2 regions of the Pseudohongiella acticola genome follow, and region 1 is predicted to be linked to the other one. Evidence: predicted binding sites of a transcription regulator. Region 1 holds the regulator's gene; the other holds the start of a gene.
What was found. The regulator FliA, encoded in region 1, starts transcription of late flagellar genes. The targets are predictions, from matches to a motif close to CTAAAGTTTNNNNNNNNNNNGCCGNTAA.
Positions count from the first base shown of each region.

Region 2: PHACT_RS14735 (motility protein A) is a predicted target of FliA. The motif match lies at 3,023-3,050, and genes of this name have one in related genera.

Region 1 covers NZ_MASR01000001.1:395,946-410,587, forward strand. Annotated here, with positions in the region: gene PHACT_RS01780 (DUF2802 domain-containing protein) at 1-111, opposite strand, end outside; gene PHACT_RS01785 (chemotaxis protein CheW) at 118-591, opposite strand; gene PHACT_RS01790 (chemotaxis protein CheW) at 727-1,566, opposite strand; gene PHACT_RS01795 (ParA family protein) at 1,559-2,371, opposite strand; gene PHACT_RS01800 (protein-glutamate methylesterase/protein-glutamine glutaminase) at 2,406-3,449, opposite strand; gene PHACT_RS01805 (chemotaxis protein CheA) at 3,523-5,712, opposite strand; gene PHACT_RS01810 (protein phosphatase CheZ) at 5,764-6,627, opposite strand; gene PHACT_RS01815 (chemotaxis response regulator CheY) at 6,638-7,018, opposite strand; gene PHACT_RS01820 (RNA polymerase sigma factor FliA) at 7,203-7,937, opposite strand; gene PHACT_RS01825 (MinD/ParA family protein) at 7,960-8,766, opposite strand; gene flhF (flagellar biosynthesis protein FlhF) at 8,815-9,966, opposite strand; gene flhA (flagellar biosynthesis protein FlhA) at 10,014-12,155, opposite strand; gene flhB (flagellar biosynthesis protein FlhB) at 12,400-13,533, opposite strand; gene fliR (flagellar biosynthetic protein FliR) at 13,596-14,369, opposite strand; gene fliQ (flagellar biosynthesis protein FliQ) at 14,375-14,642, opposite strand, start outside.
Region 2 covers NZ_MASR01000003.1:118,772-123,712, reverse strand. Annotated here, with positions in the region: gene PHACT_RS14750 (5-(carboxyamino)imidazole ribonucleotide synthase) at 1-374, shown strand, start outside; gene PHACT_RS14745 (alpha/beta hydrolase) at 422-1,345, shown strand; gene PHACT_RS14740 (OmpA/MotB family protein) at 1,372-2,163, opposite strand; gene PHACT_RS14735 (motility protein A) at 2,153-2,962, opposite strand; gene PHACT_RS14730 (methyl-accepting chemotaxis protein) at 3,480-4,874, shown strand; gene PHACT_RS14725 (porin) at 4,935-4,941, shown strand, end outside.

The sequences.
Region 1 (14,642 bases):
TTTACGCATGTTGACGATCTGCAAGGCGCCCAGGGTCAGGCCAAAACCAGCAATCAGGACCAGTGTCAGTGCCGTGCTTAAGGTCATCAACATCATCAAGCTCCAATTCATTCCAGATCAATTATCGAGTTCGGCCAGTTCTTCTTCACTGAGCAGTTTGTCCAGCTCCACCAGGATCAGGAGCTGATCGTCGCGATGACAGACCCCCTGTATAAAACGAGCCGAATCGTCTTTATTTACTTGTGGCGGTGTTTCGATCTCGGAACGCTTCAGGTAAACCACCTCAGCCACACTGTCGACCACAATGCCAATAATATGCTGTCCAATTTCTATGATGACGATACGGGTATTGTCATCTGGCTCACGGTCCGGCAAGCCAAAACGGCACCGGGTATTGATAACCGATATCACCGTGCCACGAATATTGATAATGCCCATGACATAGGAAGGCGCACCAGGAACCGGCGCAATATCCTGAAATTTAAGCACTTCTTTGACGACCATGACATCAACGCCGTAGGTCTCATTCTCCAGTTGGAACGTTACCCACTGCAGTACCTGATCGTTATCCTGTTTCTTGACTTCGCCCATGGGCTTCCCCGTTATTAAATGTCTATTATGACAAGCGTCAATTTTCCAGCGCTTCAGAAGACCACACAGACATCCGCAATATATAATGCAGGTTCTGTGCCATTGTTTTAGTCCAGACTCGGCGCGCCGCTTTGTTTAATCTTCCTTAAGCAGGTCCGCTTTAATCTGCCGGGCCGTATCACTGGCATCCAGCATGCTTACCAGCACTTCCACATCCAGCAGCGCGCACAAACGTCCCAACACGGTACCTGCCAGCCAGGGTCGTTTACCCGAAGTCTTGCGCCACCGAATGTCCGCGGGCTGCAGATGAGCGGACTGATCTGCGTTGTTGACCGCCAATGCCCAATGACTGTCGCCCAGCACAACAATGCTCTGGTACTCGATCTGTTGTTCTGCGTCTACCCGTTCAGGCATGACAAAGCGCGCAGTATCGACCACCCGTATGGTTTTGCCGTTCCAGCGGATCAGCCCCATAAACCAGTCGGCCTGCGCTACCATGGGCTGCAGCTTGTCTGCCAGGGGCATTATCCCGCCCAGTTCGTGCAGGGGCGCCGCCAGCTTCAGTCCCACCACATCAAATAACAGACTGGCAAAGGGTTTCTCGGCCCAGGGCATAGACGCCCCAGCCGGCTCCTGCTCCTGCTCCTGGTTCGTGGTTGGTGTTTCTACCCGCGACAGGTCAAGCGTCTGCTCAGGGGCCGGTATCGCCAGCTCAGGTGCCAACTCGGGCTCCGGCGCCACAACCTGCTGTAGCACCGGACTGGCGACCGGGTCGGCCGACCATTCTTCAAGAGAGGTGGCCTCTGATACAGTCGCAGCCATCTGCGTTGACACAGCTTGTGACGGTGACGTCAGGTCTGGTTGTGGCTCTTCATCTGGCAGAACATTGCGCAGCAATACATCCAGATAATCCTGGACAACACCCTGTGATGCCGATTTCGAATGCGTTTGTGTCGACACCTGTTCGTTAACCATGGACAACTGCTCCTGTTGCGACCAGCGGCGCCTCTGATGTCGTTTTCAACAAAGTCTTCAACAACGAGCCATAGGCCTGAATACCGCGACTGTCGGGGTCCAGCGCCAGTGGCGTGACGCCTTTGGCACTGGCATCGCGCAGTCGAGTATCAACCGGAATCGCCGAATTCCAGACATGCTCAGGCCAGGTTTTGCGCATGTGCCTGAAGCTGCTGACGCCAGCCTGGGTGCGCCGGTCAAACAGCGTCGGCACTAACAGGTAGGGCAAAGGATGTCGCCGGGAGCGATTGATCATTTGCAGTGTATTAAGCATGCGTTCAACACCTTTGATCGCGAGAAATTCTGTCTGTACTGGCACAATGACCTGTTCTGATGCGGCCAGCGCATTGACCAGCAGCACGCCCAGTGTCGGTGGACTGTCTATCAGAACATGGTCAAATCGATCCCACAGACAGGTCAGCGCGCGCGAGACCGCCAGGCCCATGCCTTCCTGAGAAACTGCATTGCGCTCCATGGTCGCGAGCGCGGTATTTCCGGGCACCAGACTGAGACCCGACGCGTCAGTATCATGAATGCTGGCATCAAGCTGCGCTGGGTCCAGTTTGCCTGGCGGCGCAAACCAGTCAAAGCTGCTATGCGATGTGGATTCAGGCGAATGACCAAAATAGCTGCCCAGAGACGCCTGCGGATCCAGATCAAGCATCAGCACCCGCTTGCCTTGCTGAGCCAACAGGCAGCCAAGGGCAACCGTGGTAGTCGTTTTACCAACGCCCCCTTTCTGATTGGCTACTGACCAGACTCTCATGTCAACAGGCCTCGCTGCGTATGTTTATGCGCGTTCAGTTGATTTCTTCACAAAGTCGTGGCGCAACGCGCCGCAGATCCAGTACCTCGTCGACCAGCCCGGCTTTGGCGACAGCCATCGGCATCCCGTAGATAACACAACTTGCCTCATCCTGCGCCCAGATTGTAGCCCCTTCGGCTTTAAGCAGTCGCGCCCCTTCCCGGCCATCAGCCCCCATACCTGTGAGCACCACACCCAGGACTTTGCCGCCCAGATCCCGCGCAACGGACCCGAAGGTGACGTCCAGTGAGGGTTTGTAGTTGAGATGCGATTCACCTTCAGTCACCCGGATTCGCATATGACCATCAGACAACATCTGTTTGCCACCCGGTGCCAGATAAGCATGCCCCGCTCGCAATACATCACCGTCTTTGGCTTCACTGACACTGATCTGACAAATCCGGTCCAGCCGCTCAGCGAACGCCTTGGTAAAAGTGCCCGGCATATGTTGTACCAGCAGTATGGGCAAGCGGAAGTTGGCAGGCAAGCGGGTCAGCACTTCCTGCAAGGCCATCGGCCCACCGGTAGAGGCCCCAATCACAACCAGTTGCGTTGAGCGCAGTCCGCCCCGTCGCGTCGGCGTTGCCGCGACCGCTGGCGCAGGGGCGGCCGTTGTTGGTGCAGCCGAAGCCACGGAAGTCCGGCTGCCGGACACCATAACGATACGGTCGCACAGTATTTTTTGTATTTCTTCCGGGTGCTTCGATATCTCTTCGAAGTTCTTGGGAAGATAGTCAACAGCCCCCGCCTCAAGTGCATCAAGCGTTACCCGTGCGCCCTCATAGGTCAGCGACGAAAACATCAACACTGGAATGCGCAGCTTGCGATGGATTTCACGCAAGGAGGTGATGCCATCCATCACCGGCATTTCATAGTCCATGGTGATGACATCTGGACGCAGGCGGCCTGCCTGGTCAATCGCTTCCTGGCCGTTACTTGCGGTACCGATAACCTGCAACCGGCCATCCGCATTGATCAGTTCTGTCAGTCGACGCCGGAAGAAACCCGAATCATCGACCACCAACACCTTAATTGTCATTGTTCATTGTACCTGTTGGCGCTAATAGCGCCTTTGAAGCCAACCTTTACATTCCAGCTTTGCGTCGATGCCATCAGGCAGCATAACGTTTAAGCAAACCGGGAACATCGAGAATCACTGCGATACGACCATCCCCGGTTATGGTTGCGCCGGCCATACCTGGCGTGCCGTGCAGCATTCGCCCCAGCGGCTTGATAACCACTTCCTCCTGGCCAATCAGCGTGTCCACTACAAAGCCGACCCGTTGTGCACCGACACTGACTATAACCACGTTAGCATCAGTTTTCTGTTCACCGGCACTCTGCGGCATATCCTGAGTCAGCCAACGCCGCAAATGAAACAGCGGCAAGGCTTTGTCGCGCACGGTGACAACCTGCTGTCCATCAACCACATGGGTACCGTTTAAATCGAGGTTGAATATTTCGCTGACACTGGCCAGCGGCAAAGCAAAGGCCTGTTCGCCGACCAGAATCATCAATGTCGGCATTATCGCCAGCGTCAAGGGCACCTTGATTTCGATGCGCGTGCCTTCGCCTGGCTTGGAGTCGATAAACACGGAGCCATTCAGTTGTGTGATTTTGGTTTTCACCACGTCCATACCAACACCCCGGCCGGAGACATCCGAGACTTCGGTCTTGGTAGAAAAACCAGGTGCAAATATCAGATCAAAACACTCGCTGTTGCTGAGCCGGTCAGCGGCATCTTTGTCCATAATGCCTTTTTCCACGGCCTTGCCGCGCAACACATCGGGATCCATGCCATTACCATCATCACTGATGGTCAACAGGATATGATCACCTTCCTGTTCTGCCGCCAACAAAATTGTACCTTGTCGGGGTTTACCTCCCGCTGCTCGCTTGTCCGGCAATTCGATACCATGATCGACGGCGTTTCTGACCAGGTGGACCAACGGGTCGGCAAGCGCCTCTACCAGATTCTTGTCGAGGTCGGTGTCTTCGCCGTGCAGTTCCAGTGTAACTTCTTTTTTCAAACTACGCGCCAGGTCTCTTACCACCCGGGGGAAGCGACCAAACACCTTCTTGATTGGCTGCATACGGGTCTTCATGACCGAGCTTTGCAAGTCAGCCGTCACCAGGTCCAGGTTGGCAACCGCTTTCGACAACATTTCGTCCGCAGCTGTTGATCCGATTCGAACCAGCCGGTTTCGAACCAGAACCAGTTCGCCGACCATATTCATGATGTCATCCAGACGACGCGTATCAACGCGCACTGTGGTTTCAGCCGCAGGAGCCTGATCGGCCGCGGGCGTCTTGGTCTCGGGCTTTGTTGCCGGCTTGCTGCCTGTGGTGGGTACCGCTTTCAGAGTGGGCTTGGGTTGTGCTGCTGGCTGAACAGGTTCAGGTGTCGACGCGGGCTCCGGGGCGGTGTCGGAGGATTTTCCACCATGGAGTTGATCGAGCAGAGCTTCAAACTCGTCATCGGTGATTTCGTCGTTATTGGGGTTGCTGGCGTCGGCTGAGGGCGCTTTATCCGCTGAGGGTGCTTTATCCGCTGAGGGCTCTTTCTTGGCTGACGGCTCTTTCTGAGCTGAGGGCTCTTTATCCGCTGAGGGCTCTTTACCAGCCGCAGACGCATTCGGCGCTCCCTGCAACTGGTCGAGCAGTGCTTCGAACTCGTCGTCGCTAATTTCATCGCCGCCGGCACCCTGGTCCGGAGCTGTCGTCGATTCGCTGGCACGGTTTTCCGCTTCCGCTTCAAAGTCCGCCGAGTCCAGTGCTGCCAGTAACTGATCGAATTCCTCGTCAGTCATGTCATCACCGGCACTGGCTTCAGCGGAAAGCTTCGCATCCTGTGGCGCCGTCACCTGAGCAACAACTGACGCATCCGGGCTCGCTGCTGCAGGCTCAAGGTCATCACCATTTGCCAGCATTTGCAACGCTTCCAGCAATTCGTCGCTTGCCGGTTCCGGCGGCACCCGCTCTTTGATCTGGGCGAACATGTTGTTCACACAATCAAGCGCCTGCAACACAATATCCATCAATTCCGAGGTCACCTGGCGCTTACCATTACGCAGGTTATCAAACAGGTTCTCAGTGACGTGGCAACAGTCGACCATTGGCGTTAGCTGCAGGAAACCTGCGCCGCCTTTGACTGTGTGAAAGCCGCGGAAGATCGCGTTCAGCAGATCTTTGTCTTCCGGTTGTTTTTCCAGCTGCACAAGTTGCTCAGAGAGCTGTTCCAGAATTTCACCGGCCTCGACCAGGAAATCTTCCAGAATCTCTTCGTCATCAAAAAAACTCATGTTGCTGCTCTCCTGCGATTCACCATCATCAGCCTCTGGCTGTTGCGTGAGTCAAAATCCAAGACTGGATAACAAATCGTCGACATCATCCTGGCCTGAAACCACGTCCTGATTATTCTGCTGATTGATTTGCGGCCCTTCAGCACGAATGCGTTGACTCTCGTCCCGCTCAGCCTTCTGGTCACTGCTGGCCGGCTTGATACCGGCAACCTCTTCAACATTACTGGCAAGTTTGACCAGCCGAACCAGATTCTGTTCTACGTCACTGACCAGCTCGATTACCCGCTTGATTACCTGGCCACTAAGGTCCTGATAACCTTGCGCCATCAAAATATCGGTGAGTCGGGTATGTATTCCCTGTCCGTCGTCGCTGATACGCTGCAGAAGCTCACCAACACGCTCAAACAACGCTGCCGAAGCGTCTTTCTGTGTCGCGCCTTCAGCCTGGAAGGCAATCCAGTCTTTATGAAGGTCGGCACTGTCATCAACGAGCTTTTGCACCATGGGCGCAGCTTCGTCGACACGGTCCATGGTCTGATTGGCAGCATCTTCTGTCATGGCAATAACATAGTTCAATCGACTGCGAGCATCCGCCATTTCCGACAGCTCGTGTTTGACCTCAGCACTGCCATGCAAACCAATTTCCAGATGAAAATCCTTCAGGGCATTGTGCAAGGCCCGGGTCAGTCGGCCCACTTCAACATAAAGCGTTTCATCTCGAGCGTGGTTTATCTGATGGATATAATCGGCCACTGCCGCCATGTCGTCCCGTTGCAGCGCTTCCAACAGCTGCTGTTTTCGCTCAACCATGGCATCCATGAAGCTTTTAGCGCCGGCTGCAGCCAGCTCTGAAATTTCGGAATCCGACGGGACTTTGCCCGCTTTTGCCAATGTATTTTTCTTTGAATCTGACATTTGGCTTCCCTTAATTGTTGGCGTCGATGCGCTCAAAGATTTTCTCAATCTTTTCCTGCAGCGCCGCTGCCGTAAAAGGTTTCACCACATAGCCATTCACACCTGCCTGGGCCGCTGCGATAATCTGATCTCTCTTCGCCTCAGCCGTCACCATCAGTATAGGCAGGGTTTTCAGCTTTTCGCTGGCTCGGCAGGCCTTTAGCAAATCGATACCGGTCATGCCCGGCATGTTCCAGTCGGTGATAAGGAAATCAAACTGCCCGTTCTCCAGCATTGGCAACGCGGAGCTACCGTCATCTGCCTCAGCGGTATTGGTGAACCCCAGGTCCCGTAACAGATTCTTGATAATCCGACGCATTGTTGAGAAATCATCAACAATGAGTATTTTCATGTTCTTGTCCAAAACCGCCTCCACGTCGTGTGCTCAACCCGGGGATACACGCCACCGGCGAGGTATCTCCCTAGCAGGTTATCGCTTGAAAGTTAAAAAAATTTAGCACTAATAAGGAAATAAATTCAGATGGCGAGCATTATAGCTCAGCGCGAAGCGCTTGTGGTGTGGGATATCAGGTAGCTTAGCGCCATTCCTGAAGGCGCGCGCGCAGACGGAGTGCCGCCTGGCTGTGTATCTGGCTGATACGGGATTCGCTGACGCCCAGAACCTCACCAATCTCTTTCAGATTGAGTTCTTCATCGTAATAAAGTGCCAGTACGAGCTTTTCACGCTCTGGCAGGCCTTCAATCGCTTTCGCCAGATGCGCCCGAAAGTCCTCGTCCTGAATTTCATCTGCCGGGCCTGATATTTCGCCCGACGCAGCTTCAAGCGCGGAGTCGTCCCCGCCTTCTGTCAGATCATCAAAGCTGAACAGCCGGCTGCCGGAAGCATCCTGCAGGATCGAGTAGTAGGTTTCCAGGTCAATGCCCAATTCTTCGGCTACTTCGGTGTCTTTGGCGTCACTGCCAGTGCGCATCTCTACCGATTTGACGGCCGCTGCCACCTCGCGTGACTTGCGGTGCACTGAACGTGGGGCCCAGTCACCACGACGAATCTCATCCAGCATGGCGCCACGTATGCGAATGCCGGCATAGGTTTCAAAACTGGCACCCTTGGACATATCATACTTGCGGGCAGCTTCCAGCAGGCCAATCATGCCTGATTGAATCAGATCATCAAGTTGCACACTGGACGGCATTCGCATAAGCAAATGATGCGCAATACGTTTCACCAGAGGAGCATGCTGCGTAACCAGCTCATTCATGCTTCCGGATTGCACGTCCTGATAGACTGAGGCGCCTGTAGATCCTGTCATAAACAATCCCGTTGAGTCCTTATCAGGACATCCCCTGAACGAGTCGCTCGACAAAAAACTCCATCTGACCGGTCGCCTGCGTTCTCACCGGCCACTGACTGACCTCCTTTGCCAGTCGACGATAAGCGCCGGCAGCTTTACTGCCCGGATAGGAGTCCAGCGTCGGGCGCTGTCGCTGAACTGCCTTGCGAAGCGTTTCATCAAACGGTATATCACCCGCATAGCGCAGATTCACATCCAGAAACCGACCCGCAACGCCTGCAAATCGATTGAACATGTTGCGCCCCTCGCCTTCAGAGCGGGTCATATTGGCAACGATTCTGAAGTCCTGCAAATGGCAGTCCCGGTGTAATAATTTAATCAGGGCATAAGCGTCTGTCATTGACGACGGCTCATCACAGACAACGACTAGCACTTCCTGCGCAGCTCTGACAAAACTGACGACAGAGTCAGAGATACCTGCGGCCGTATCGATCACCAGGACATCCAGTTCGTCCGCCAGTTCACTGAACGCGTTAACTATACCAGCGTGTTGATTAGGGCCCATGGTGACCAGTGACTGCACACCAGAGGACGCCGGTATGACGTTAATTCCGTGTGACGGAACCATGATGTCACGCAGTGAACATTCGCCAGAAAGGACATCAGCAATGGTACGTTGGGCCTTGATACCCAATAGAATATCGACATTGGCCAGACCGAGATCAGCATCCATTAGAACGACGCGCTTGTCCAGCTGTGCCAGCGCCAGGCTGAGGTTTACTGAAATACTTGTTTTGCCTACGCCACCTTTACCACCGGTCACTGCAAGCACTTGAATGGGATGCATTCCCTGTTTTCTCCCCAACTGGTTACCGTCGGCCAGACCGTCAGCCCGTTAGTTCAGCCCTGCGACACGCAGTTCGGCTGGTGACTGACTGCCATATTCGGTCATTAGCCGCTCTTTCTCAACAGGCACGGCCGCTTGTCTTCTGCCCAGGGCAACAGCGCGTTTTACCAGCGCCGAAGCCTGTGCCAACGCAATATCATCGGGAATCGACTGTCCAAAGGTTTCATAAACCACGGGCAGATCGCGTTCGATGGTCAGCGCGAGCGCATCGCCAAGCACACATGCCTCATCCAGATGAGTGAGAATACACGCAGAAACATCTGCCGTCGAACAGGTTTTCCATGCAGCCCGTAAAACCTGGGCCTGGCTTGTCGCCGGCAGGACAACCCATTTTTGTACCTGTGGCTGATCACGCAGTAGTGTCAGTTGTCGTTGCTGCTCCGGATGATGAGACGGGAGGCCGGCAGTATCAACCAGAACCAGCTGTTTATGGCCCAGGCTTTCCAGCGTATCGTCCAGGGAATGCTGGTTGTCTACTATCCGCACACTCACGCCCAGGATTCGTCCCAGTGTCCGCAATTGTTCATGCGCCGCCAGGCGAAAACTGTCAGTGGTAACGAGCGCAACATCCTGCGGACCGTGTTGCAAAACATACCGGGTCGCCAGTTTAGCGATGGTCGTCGTCTTGCCGGCGCCGGTTGGCCCCAAAAAGGCAAACACACCGCCCTGCTCAATCGGATCATGACCTAACACTGGCAGCGCCTTGACCAGGCTTCCCAATACCTGTTTCCAGACTTGATCCAGCGTTTTCCCCGGTTTGATTGCAGTCAGCAACTGCCGGCTCAGAAAACCCGGCACACCCATCGCCGATAACCGTTCCCAGATCACCGCCTGCAGTGGCGACTGGCTGCTAAATTGCTCCCAGGCCAGCCCGTTGAGACGCTGCTGGAGCAATGTACGTATACTGTGCAGCTCGCTGCGCATGGCGCCCATCTCAGCCTTGCTGACCGAAGGTGGAGGCACAGCTGCCGCTTCTGTCGGCTTTTTTACTACCGGCGCTGGACTCAGGGTCGCGATGACCTCAACTCCGCCTGTTGCCAGACTGCGCGTCGACAAAATGGCAGCATCTTCGCCCAGTTCCTCGCGCACTTGAAGAAGTGCTTGCCGCATATCTTTGGCCAGGATCTTTTTAAGCTGCATTGTTGCTCCTCACATCTCGTTTTTACGGTAGTTTCGAACCACGATCTTCACTGACCAATCGTGGCGACAATCGTAATTTGTTTGTTGTCCGGTACTTCCTGGTATGACAGCACTTTCACACCTGACAGAGTGAACCTGACAAACCGGCTCAGCAGAGGTCGCAGTGGCGCTCCTACTAACAACACTGCCGGATTGCCGGCAATTTCCTGCCGTTGTGCCGCCTGCATCAGCGACTGCTGCAAACGCTCGGCAATGCCGGGCTCGATAACCACGCTATCGTCGATGTAACCACCGTCTTGTTGCTGAGCGCTTTGCTGTACTGCTTTAAGCAATATCTGTTCCAGAGTTGGATCAAGGGTGATAACAGGCAGCTCAGCCTTGTTACCGTAGATGCCCTGAACGATTACGCGTGCCAACGCCACACGCACCGCGGCGGTCAAAGTGACGGGATCTTGACTCCTGCCAGCGACAGACGCCAATGCTTCGCCGATACTGCGCATATCTTTGACGGGGATGCCCTCCTGCAACAGGTTCTGTAGAACCTTGCGAAGCACATTGCCATTGAGTTGATTGGGTAACTCTTCCGCCAGTTTCTTCGACGACTTGGCAAGAATTCCCAACAGCTCGTGAACCTCATCATGTCCCAGCAATTCATGCGCGTGTTTGTGCAACAGCGTGTTCATATGAGTGGCAACAACCGTACTGGCATCTACCACGGTATAACCAAGCGACTGCACCTGATCACGTTGGGGTGGCTCGATCCACAGGGCCTCCAGCCCGAATGCAGGATCCTTGGTAGCTATACCCTGGGCTTTACCGTAGACCTGGCCCGGGTTGATGGCCATTTCACGCTCAGGATGTATTTCCGCGCCACCGATATTGACCCCCATCAAATTAATGCGGTATTCATTAGGTTGCAGATCAAGGTTGTCGCGAATGTGGACAGAGGGCACAAGAAACCCAAGCTCCTGTGACAGCTTTTTGCGTATACCCTTGATACGGGCCAGCAATTGTCCGCCCTGATCTTTGTCTACCAGCGGAATCAGTCGGTAGCCAACTTCAAGCCCAACAACGTCAACCGGCATGACATCGTTCCAGCCCAGTTCCTGCTGCTCGGTTGTGGCTTTAACTTCTTTGGCGGATTGATCAGCAATGGCGGCCTCGTCGACTTCAGTGGCCTGCTTCTGTTGGCGCATGTAGATGGTCACTGAGCCAGCCACTGCTGCAAATGCCAGCGACAGGAACGCCAGATGCGGCATACCAGGCACGATGCCCATAACGAACAGGACCATGCCCGCGATACCCAGTGAGCGTGGCGTAGCGAACATCTGACTGATGACCTGCGAGCCCATCATTTCCGAGTTATTGTTGCGGGTCACCATGATCGCCGCTGCCGTTGACAACACCAGTGCCGGGATCTGCGCGACCAGACCATCACCAATAGTCAGCAGGGCGTAGCGTTCGGTGGCAGTGCTGAAGTCCAGGCCGTGCTGCATCATGCCTATGGCCAGCCCGCCAATCATGTTGATGACCAGAATCAGAATACCGGCAATTGCATCGCCTTTAACAAATTTGCTGGCACCGTCCATGGCACCGTAAAAATCAGCCTCTTGAGTAATGTCCTGTCGACGCACGCGCGCCTGCTCTTGATCAATAATGCCCGCGTTAAGGTCGGCATCGACGGCCATCTGTTTGCCCGGCATTGCGTCCAGCGTAAAGCGGGCACTGACCTCGGCGATTCGACCGGCACCTTTGGTGACAACAACAAAGTTGATGATAATGAGAATCAGGAATACGATGAGGCCAACGGCGTAGTTACCACCAATCACCACCTCACCGAATGACTCGATAACACGGCCAGCGGCCGCTCCACCTTCATGACCATTCAACAGCACCACGCGCGTTGACGCCACATTCAGTGCCAGACGCAGCAGCGTCGAAATCAACAGAATCGTCGGAAAGACCGCAAAATCCAGTGGCCGCATCGCGTATACCGCAACACACAGAACCACCAGTGCAATGGTTATATTAAACGTGAAAAATACATCCAGCAGAATTGGCGGAATCGGCAATGTCATCATTGCCAGAATCACCAGCAGCAAAACCGGTATCCCGAGATTACCTTCTGTCAGAGTACGGGCATTCGTTGCCAACGTCGCTCGGTTCAGATTGCCGCTAAAATTCAACATAGATTACGGACCAGCCCGCTGTGGTAGCCAAAATTTTGTGAGGTCAATGCCACCAACAAGCGGATGCCGTCAGTGAACAGGCGCTTTGTCCAAAATCTTGACGCTTTCACAGCGAACCAAGTCGAATCTGCAGCCTTTTATGTCCTACAGAGGGGGTGTTGCAAAAGTCGTGCTAAGTTTGCCGTTGCGGCAATTTTTTTGCCCTCAAGCGGAAAAGTGTTGCCGCCACGGGGTGATCAGGGCATCAATCGTGTTGCAGATCTTCCGGCACCAGCAGATTGTCAGCCAGCACCGGTCGCCGGCCGCCTTTATGTTTGTATTGACGCAGCTGAAACACATAAGCCAGAACCTGTGCCACAGCCTTGTACAGGCCTTCGGGTATTTCTTCATCAAGGTCGGTATTGTAATAAATGGCCCGGGCCAGCACCGGCGACTCGACGATGGGGATGTCATGCTCTTTCGCCACTTCCCGTATGCGCAAGGCCATGAAGTCGATCCCCTTACCAATCATGATCGGTGCAGCGCTGCCTCCCTGCTGATATTTCAGAGCGACGGCATAGTGTTGTGGGTTGGTGACAACCACATCGGCCTCTGGCAGGTTGCCCAGCATCCTGTTCTGCGTCATCTGGTACTGCAGCTGCCTGATCTTCTGCTTAATCTCCGGCTTGCCTTCAGTATCCTTGCTTTCGTCCTTGACCTCCTGAAACGTCATACGCAGCTTCTGGGTATGGGAGTGAATCTGAAACGGGATATCAACAATGGTGATCAGAATCATGGCGCAGGACATCGCCAGCACTGACCACCCGAGAATACTCAGCGCGTGGCGCATCGCAGGAAGAATGGGTTCTGACATAATGCTCAGAATTTCCTGCCAGTAAAACGCCATGATGACCAGGGCGATCGCAGCAACAACCACAACCTTGGCCATCGCTTTCGCCAATTCCATAAGCGCCTTGGGCCCGAACATTCGCCCCAAACCGGACATGGGATTCATGCGACTGGCCTTGGGCATAACTGCCTTTGTGCTCAGATTCCAGCCGCCCAGACCAATAGGCCCCAGCAACGCCGCAACAAGCAAAACCCCGAACACCGGCAGCAATGAACGCAGCCCCTGCATCGCCGATACGTTCAGATGACTGAGCATGGCGCTGGTGTCAAACACCTGCTCACGTTCAAGTACAAAATTATGCCCCATCAACCCCGCCAGCATCTGAATCATGAAGCCGCCAAACATCAATACTGCCGCTGTACCCGACAGTAGAATAGCCAGCGTATTGAGTTCCTTCGAGCGGACGGTATCCCCCTCCTCCTTCGCCTTCTCAAGGCGTTTGGGGGTGGGTTCCTGGGTTTTTTCTGACGAGGAATCCTGTTCTGCCATTGTTTTCTCTGTCTCTTATTCCTTGCCGGCTGTCATGTTGCGCTTGCGGCCAATCAATTCTGTTAAGCAAGCAGTGCCCGCAATCGAATAAACATCTCGTTAAAGATCCCGGCGGCCGCATCCAGAAAGAAGCCCATGGTCAGCCAGATAACAAACAGCCCAAACATCAGGGCCACCGGAAAACCGAGGGCAAAAATATTCATCTGCGGTGCTGCCCGGGTCATGATGCCAAAGGCAAAATTGGTCATCAACAGTGCCGTCAACGCGGGTAGCGCCAACAAAACCGCGCTGGAAAATACCCAGCTGATGGTGCTGATCAGTTGATAATACACATCCACATCAAGCCCGGTGGCCGCGATCGGGACCTGTACAAAACTGTCCGCAATCACTTCGATCATCACCAGGTGTCCGTCAAAGCTAATAAACAGAACCGTGACAAACATCAGATAAAAAGTACTGACGATGGCAACGTTGACACCGTTCGCCGGATCGACCATGGAAGCAAAACCAAGGCCCATCTGCATGGCGATCATCTGTCCCAGCAACACAAAAAGCTGAAACAACATCTGCAGAAAAAACCCCAGTGCCACACCGATCAGGAGTTGCTGCAGGATGATGATCATCACAGTCAGCGACAAGCCGTCAAGCGCCGGTACCGGTGGCAATGTTGGTGCCACCAGCAGCGACACTGCCATGGCCAGAATCAGACGGACCCGAATCGGAACAAAGTTGGAACCGAGCACGGGTGCGGCAAGAAAGAATCCCATGATGCGGAACATCGGCCATAGAAAACTGCCGACCAGGGCACCTATTTCTGCATCCGAAAATTCAAGCACTTTTTTTATCCGACCAGCATCGGAATGCTGAGTACCAGTTGTTCGGTGAACTCCATGATCCGTCGTAACAGCCACGGTCCGGTGATAATAATGACGATTAATGTGGTGAGCAGTCTGGGCAGAAAACTCAGCGTCTGTTCGTTGATTTGTGTGGCCGCCTGAAACGTACTGATAACAAGACCGATCAACAGGCTGGGCATAACAATGACAGCAACCAGCAACACAATCAGCCACATCGCTTCACGCCAGATATTAACTGCAACATCAGGTGTC
Region 2 (4,941 bases), on a different contig from region 1:
GGGTGATGGCGTTCGAATTTTTTGAAGTCGATGGCGGACTCAAAGCCAATGAGATTGCGCCCAGGGTACATAACTCCGGGCACTGGACAATTGAAGGGGCCGAGTGCAGTCAATTCGAAAATCACTTGCGGGCGATTACCGGTTTACCCTTGGGTTCCACCAGGAAGCTTGGTGAAAGCGCCATGGTTAACTTTATTGGCTGTGTGCCAGAAATAGCCAGGCTCGCAGCCATTGCTGACTGCCATGTGCATGACTACGGCAAGGCCTTCAAGGACGGCCGCAAGGTCGGACACGCTACTGTGCGTAGTGTCGATTCTGATACGCTGCACCGCCAGCTGGATGAAATCAGTCTGCTGATGGCAGCTGACAATTAATCTGCGCCTGTGGTACAACACTCAAAACCTAAGCCACAGGTGACAAGATGCTGACCCGCACAATGGTTAAACGCCGCTCCATTCGTTCCCGATTTCTGAGCTGGTTCCTGCGCCGCCGTTTCAAACCAAAACTGTTACGCCCTGACTTCGATCCGGCCCGGTTTCGCAAAATGCTGGACCGCGATATGGGTAAAAACCCGATTGCCAGTGATGTAGACATAACGCCACTGCAGCATGAAGCGGTCAATGGCGAATGGATATTGCCAGCAGCGTGCACCAGTAAACGAGTTGTACTTTACAGTCACGGCGGCGGCTACCTGTTTGGTTCACCGCTGTCTTACCGGGCGTTTACCTCGCGGCTGGCTGTGGCCTGCGATGCCAGGGTATTTGTACTGGATTATCGACTGGCGCCGGAGCATCCGTTCCCGGCTGCCGCCGATGATGTTATCGCGGCATACCGATACCTGTTAACTGAGCATGATCCTGCCGATATCGTGCTGGCAGGTGATTCCGCCGGTGCAGGTTTGTCCCTCTCGCTGCTGGTGCAAATACGTGCGCTCGGTCTGCCGATGCCGGTAGCGGCGGTGCTGCTGTCTCCATACGCTGATCTTGCCGTTACCGGAGAATCTGCGGACAGCAACACACGCACCTGTGCCATGTTCAGTGGTGACGCAATCCGCCGGGCGGCGGCAACGTATCTCAATGGCGCACATGCCCTGGACGCCCGCGCATCACCTTTATATGCTGAATACGCCGACTTCCCACCAATGCTTATTTACGTCAGTGACACTGAGGTGCTGCGTGACGATGGCTTGCGTGTAGCAGAGCGGGCGGCAGCGGCGGAGGTACCGGTAGATCTGCGCATCTGGCGCGGCCAGCCTCATGTCTGGCCATTGTTTGTACCCATGTTGCCGGAAGCAAATCAGGCATTGAGTGAAATCGGCGAGTATATTAAAGAGCAGGCCAGGTAAGCGTCTCTTGCTTGCTGATTTGGGGGTCAGGGCTCACGCAGAATCAACTCTACACGACGGTTGCCAGCGCGGCTTTCAGGCGTGTCGTTGGCCTGCAGTGGCCGGGTATCGGCATAACCCACTGCGCGCATGCGGGTTGCGTCTATGCCGTCATACTCCAGGTAACGCAGCACTGAAATGGCGCGATCGCTGGACAGTTCCCAGTTGGACGGAAACTGTGGCGTATTGATAGGGATGTTATCAGTATGCCCCTCGATGGAGATCTCACCCTCAAAGGCATTGAGAAACCCGGTCAACTGACTGATCAGCACCATGCCCTCATACCTCAGCTCTGCCTGCCCACTGGCGAACAATAAATTGTCCGAGATGCGCAAGGTCAGGCCCTCGCGTCCGGGTTCGGCATCAACGCCCTGCAGCGACAGTGAATTCAGGCTGTTTTCCAGGTCGCCGAAGCGTTCGTCAGCGTCGTCATCGGTACCTTCGTCCTCAGCATCCGGTGCTGACTCTCCCGATCTTCCCTGAAGCAGGCTGTTGTATTCGGGTAGTACACCGATGCCGCCAGGCATCACGCCACCGGTTTCATCCAGTGGCGTCTGTGCAGTTGCCCCTGCGTCCGAGCCGGCGGATCCGGTCTGTGATACCGCATCAGGCGTGTCGTCATCGTCGGTCTTGGGCTCGCTCATTGCCAGCAGCAGCACAAAAAAAGCGATCAGCAAGGTCAGCACGTCCAGGTAGCTGAGCATCCAGCTATTGTCAGTGCTGTCGGATGATCCGGAGTCGTCGCCGATCATGTCGACGGCATAACGGCTATTTTCCACGCACAGCTCCCTTCATGGGCGGCATGCCTTTGTCGCGTATTTCATCCTGGTAGGTGGCGGCAAATGATTTTAGCGTATCTTCAATGAATGAAGGCGGCCGCCGCTTGCTCATCATGGCAATGCCTTCCAGTACCATGTTCATGGCGATCAGTCGCTCCTCAGTGCGCCTTTCAAGTTTAACCGCGATCGGTTGCAGGAAAACGTTGCCCAGCAGAATGCCGTAGAAGGTCGTCAGCAGCGCCACCGCCATTTGTGGGCCAATCAGGTCGAGACTGCCAGAGTCCATGACTGCCAGCATATTGACCAGACCCACCAGTGTGCCAATCATGCCGAACGCGGCGGCGTAGGTCGACATGGTGCGGAATATGTGTGCCTCTGCCCGTTCGCGCGCCTTGACGCGGGCGATGCGCCAGCGCAGTGTGTCGACAATTTCCTGTTCATCGGTATTGGCGATGACCAGTTGAATGCCGGTGCGCAGGAATGGGTTTTTGATTTTTGCCAGCGCGTCGTCAACATCCTTGATATTGCCCTGAAACCAGAGCCGTGATACCTGCACCATCTCTTTGATGTCATCGCGGGAATAGGTATTTTCGCGACGAAAAACCAGCGCCACCAGTCCGAAAACACGAACGACCTCTTTCAGGGGGTAACTGATGAAGGTGGCTGCCATGGTGCCGGTAATGACAATCGCCAGACCGGGCAGGTTGAGAAAACTGGACTCGGACTCCGCAGAGAAGAACAGAACACTGCCCAACAGCGCAATACTGGCGAGCATGCCAATGATGGTGGATGGATTCATGCGGTGTCCTGTATGTCTGGCGTGAGTTTGGTACTAAAAGTTAAGGCTTTAACGCAAATACTATCGGCGGTTTGCTGACAATCTTTAGCTGGCTGGCGACCTGCGTAGTATTTTTCTGATAATGGCTCAAGTTTTCCGCGATCCGGTCGTAATGAGTGGAGCGGGGTGGATGAATCTGCCTCCATTCGGCATCTGCAGTAGCCTTGCCGGGCTTTATTTTCCGGCCTGACAGGTGTTGTTTGTCAGCGTACACACTGACACTTCCTATTACCGATATTCAGATAATATTTAGCCAATTTTATGAAGAATCTATCGATCGTGCTGAAAATCTGGCTCGTACTTGGTCTGGCCGTCATTTCCTTTACGACCGTCGTTGCCGTCAGTGTGTTTTTTACTGCCAGAAACAACATGACAACTCAGGAAATGGGCGATTTCATGTACGAAACCTCCAAAACTGGCCTCTCAGGTCAGAACCGAGTTTCGCGCCGCCGATGAGTTTTTCACCCAGGCTGTTACCTTGTCCGACCCTGACCTGTTGGCGACTGCTCAGCAGAATAGTGACGCGCTCGTGGCTACCATCGATCGCCTGATCACACTGAATCCGCGCAACGCAAGCCAGCTTCGAACGCTTCAGGATGACACTGCACGGTACGCAGAAATATCCGCGGCGATCGCTCAGGATTTTATCGACGGCATCGTTGACTTTAACTCCATTCAATCGGATATCGCAACCAAAACAGAACTGTTTGAACAGTTGAGTCAACAGTTTGAAGACTTTGAAACACGCGCCGATGAACAGTTTTCCCAAGCGATTGACGCCCTGTCGGAGAATATGAATTTTGCCCTGGTTTTTATGCTGGTGCTGGGCGGCGTATTGTTGTTGCTGACCATCAGTATCGGACATTATACAGCGCACCGCATCAGTGCCTCAGCCAGAGGGCTGGGCGAGTCGCTTGCCGAGCTTGCCAGCGGCAAGGGCAGCCTGGCTAGTCGGCTGCCTGTCTTCGGCAACGATGAGCTGGGAGTTGTTGCCACTGAGTTCAATCAGTTCATTGCGATGTTGCAGACTTCCTTTAATGACCTGACCAGTATTATCGAGCCATTAACGGCCAGCGCTCACAATCTGACGCGTGGTATGGATCGTCTGGACGAGATGACCACCGAACAGACATCGGACTCGCAGATTGTCACCCAGAGCATGTCTGAGCTGCAGTTGTCGGTTCGTGAAATCAGCCAGTCGGCCAGCAACGCTGCCAGAAATGCCGAAAGTGGACACGACCTGTCTCAGACTGGCCAGGAGAAAACGTCGACGGTAGTTTCCTATTCCAAAAAACTGTCCAATGAGATACGCCAGACACAGAACGTTATCTCGGATCTGGCCGTTCGCACCAAGGATGCCACAGAAATCCTGAAAAGCATCAATGACATTGCTGACCAGACCAATCTGTTGGCATTGAATGCGGCGATTGAAGCCGCGCGAGCCGGTGAACAGGGCCGGGGCTTCTCCGTCGTTGCTGACGAAGTCAGAAGTCTGTCACTGAAAACAGCGAACTCGGTAACCCTGATTCAGGACGTGCTCAAGCAGTTAAACGACAACGTTTCATCGGCTGTAGGCATGATGCGAGTAGCTGTCGGCGTCGCGGAGGAGTCAGAGGCACTTGCCAGTGATGCAGGAGATACCATCCTGAAAATCAATAACGAAATTGAGCAGATCAGTCTGTTGAATACGCAGATTGCTGCAGCAACGGAGCAGCAATCAATGGCAACGGAACAGATTGTCGCCAATACCAGCAAAATGACCTCGTCATTTACTGAAGCAAAAAGTATTCAGGTATCTGTGTACGACATTTCAGACAAGCTCAAGAGCCTGTCTGATTCACTGGTATCAGTCAGCTCGAAGTTTGAAACGTAAGATTATCCATGATGAACACCTCAATTCCTGGGGTGGGACTACACGAAAGAAGAGGGGAAAATGGTTA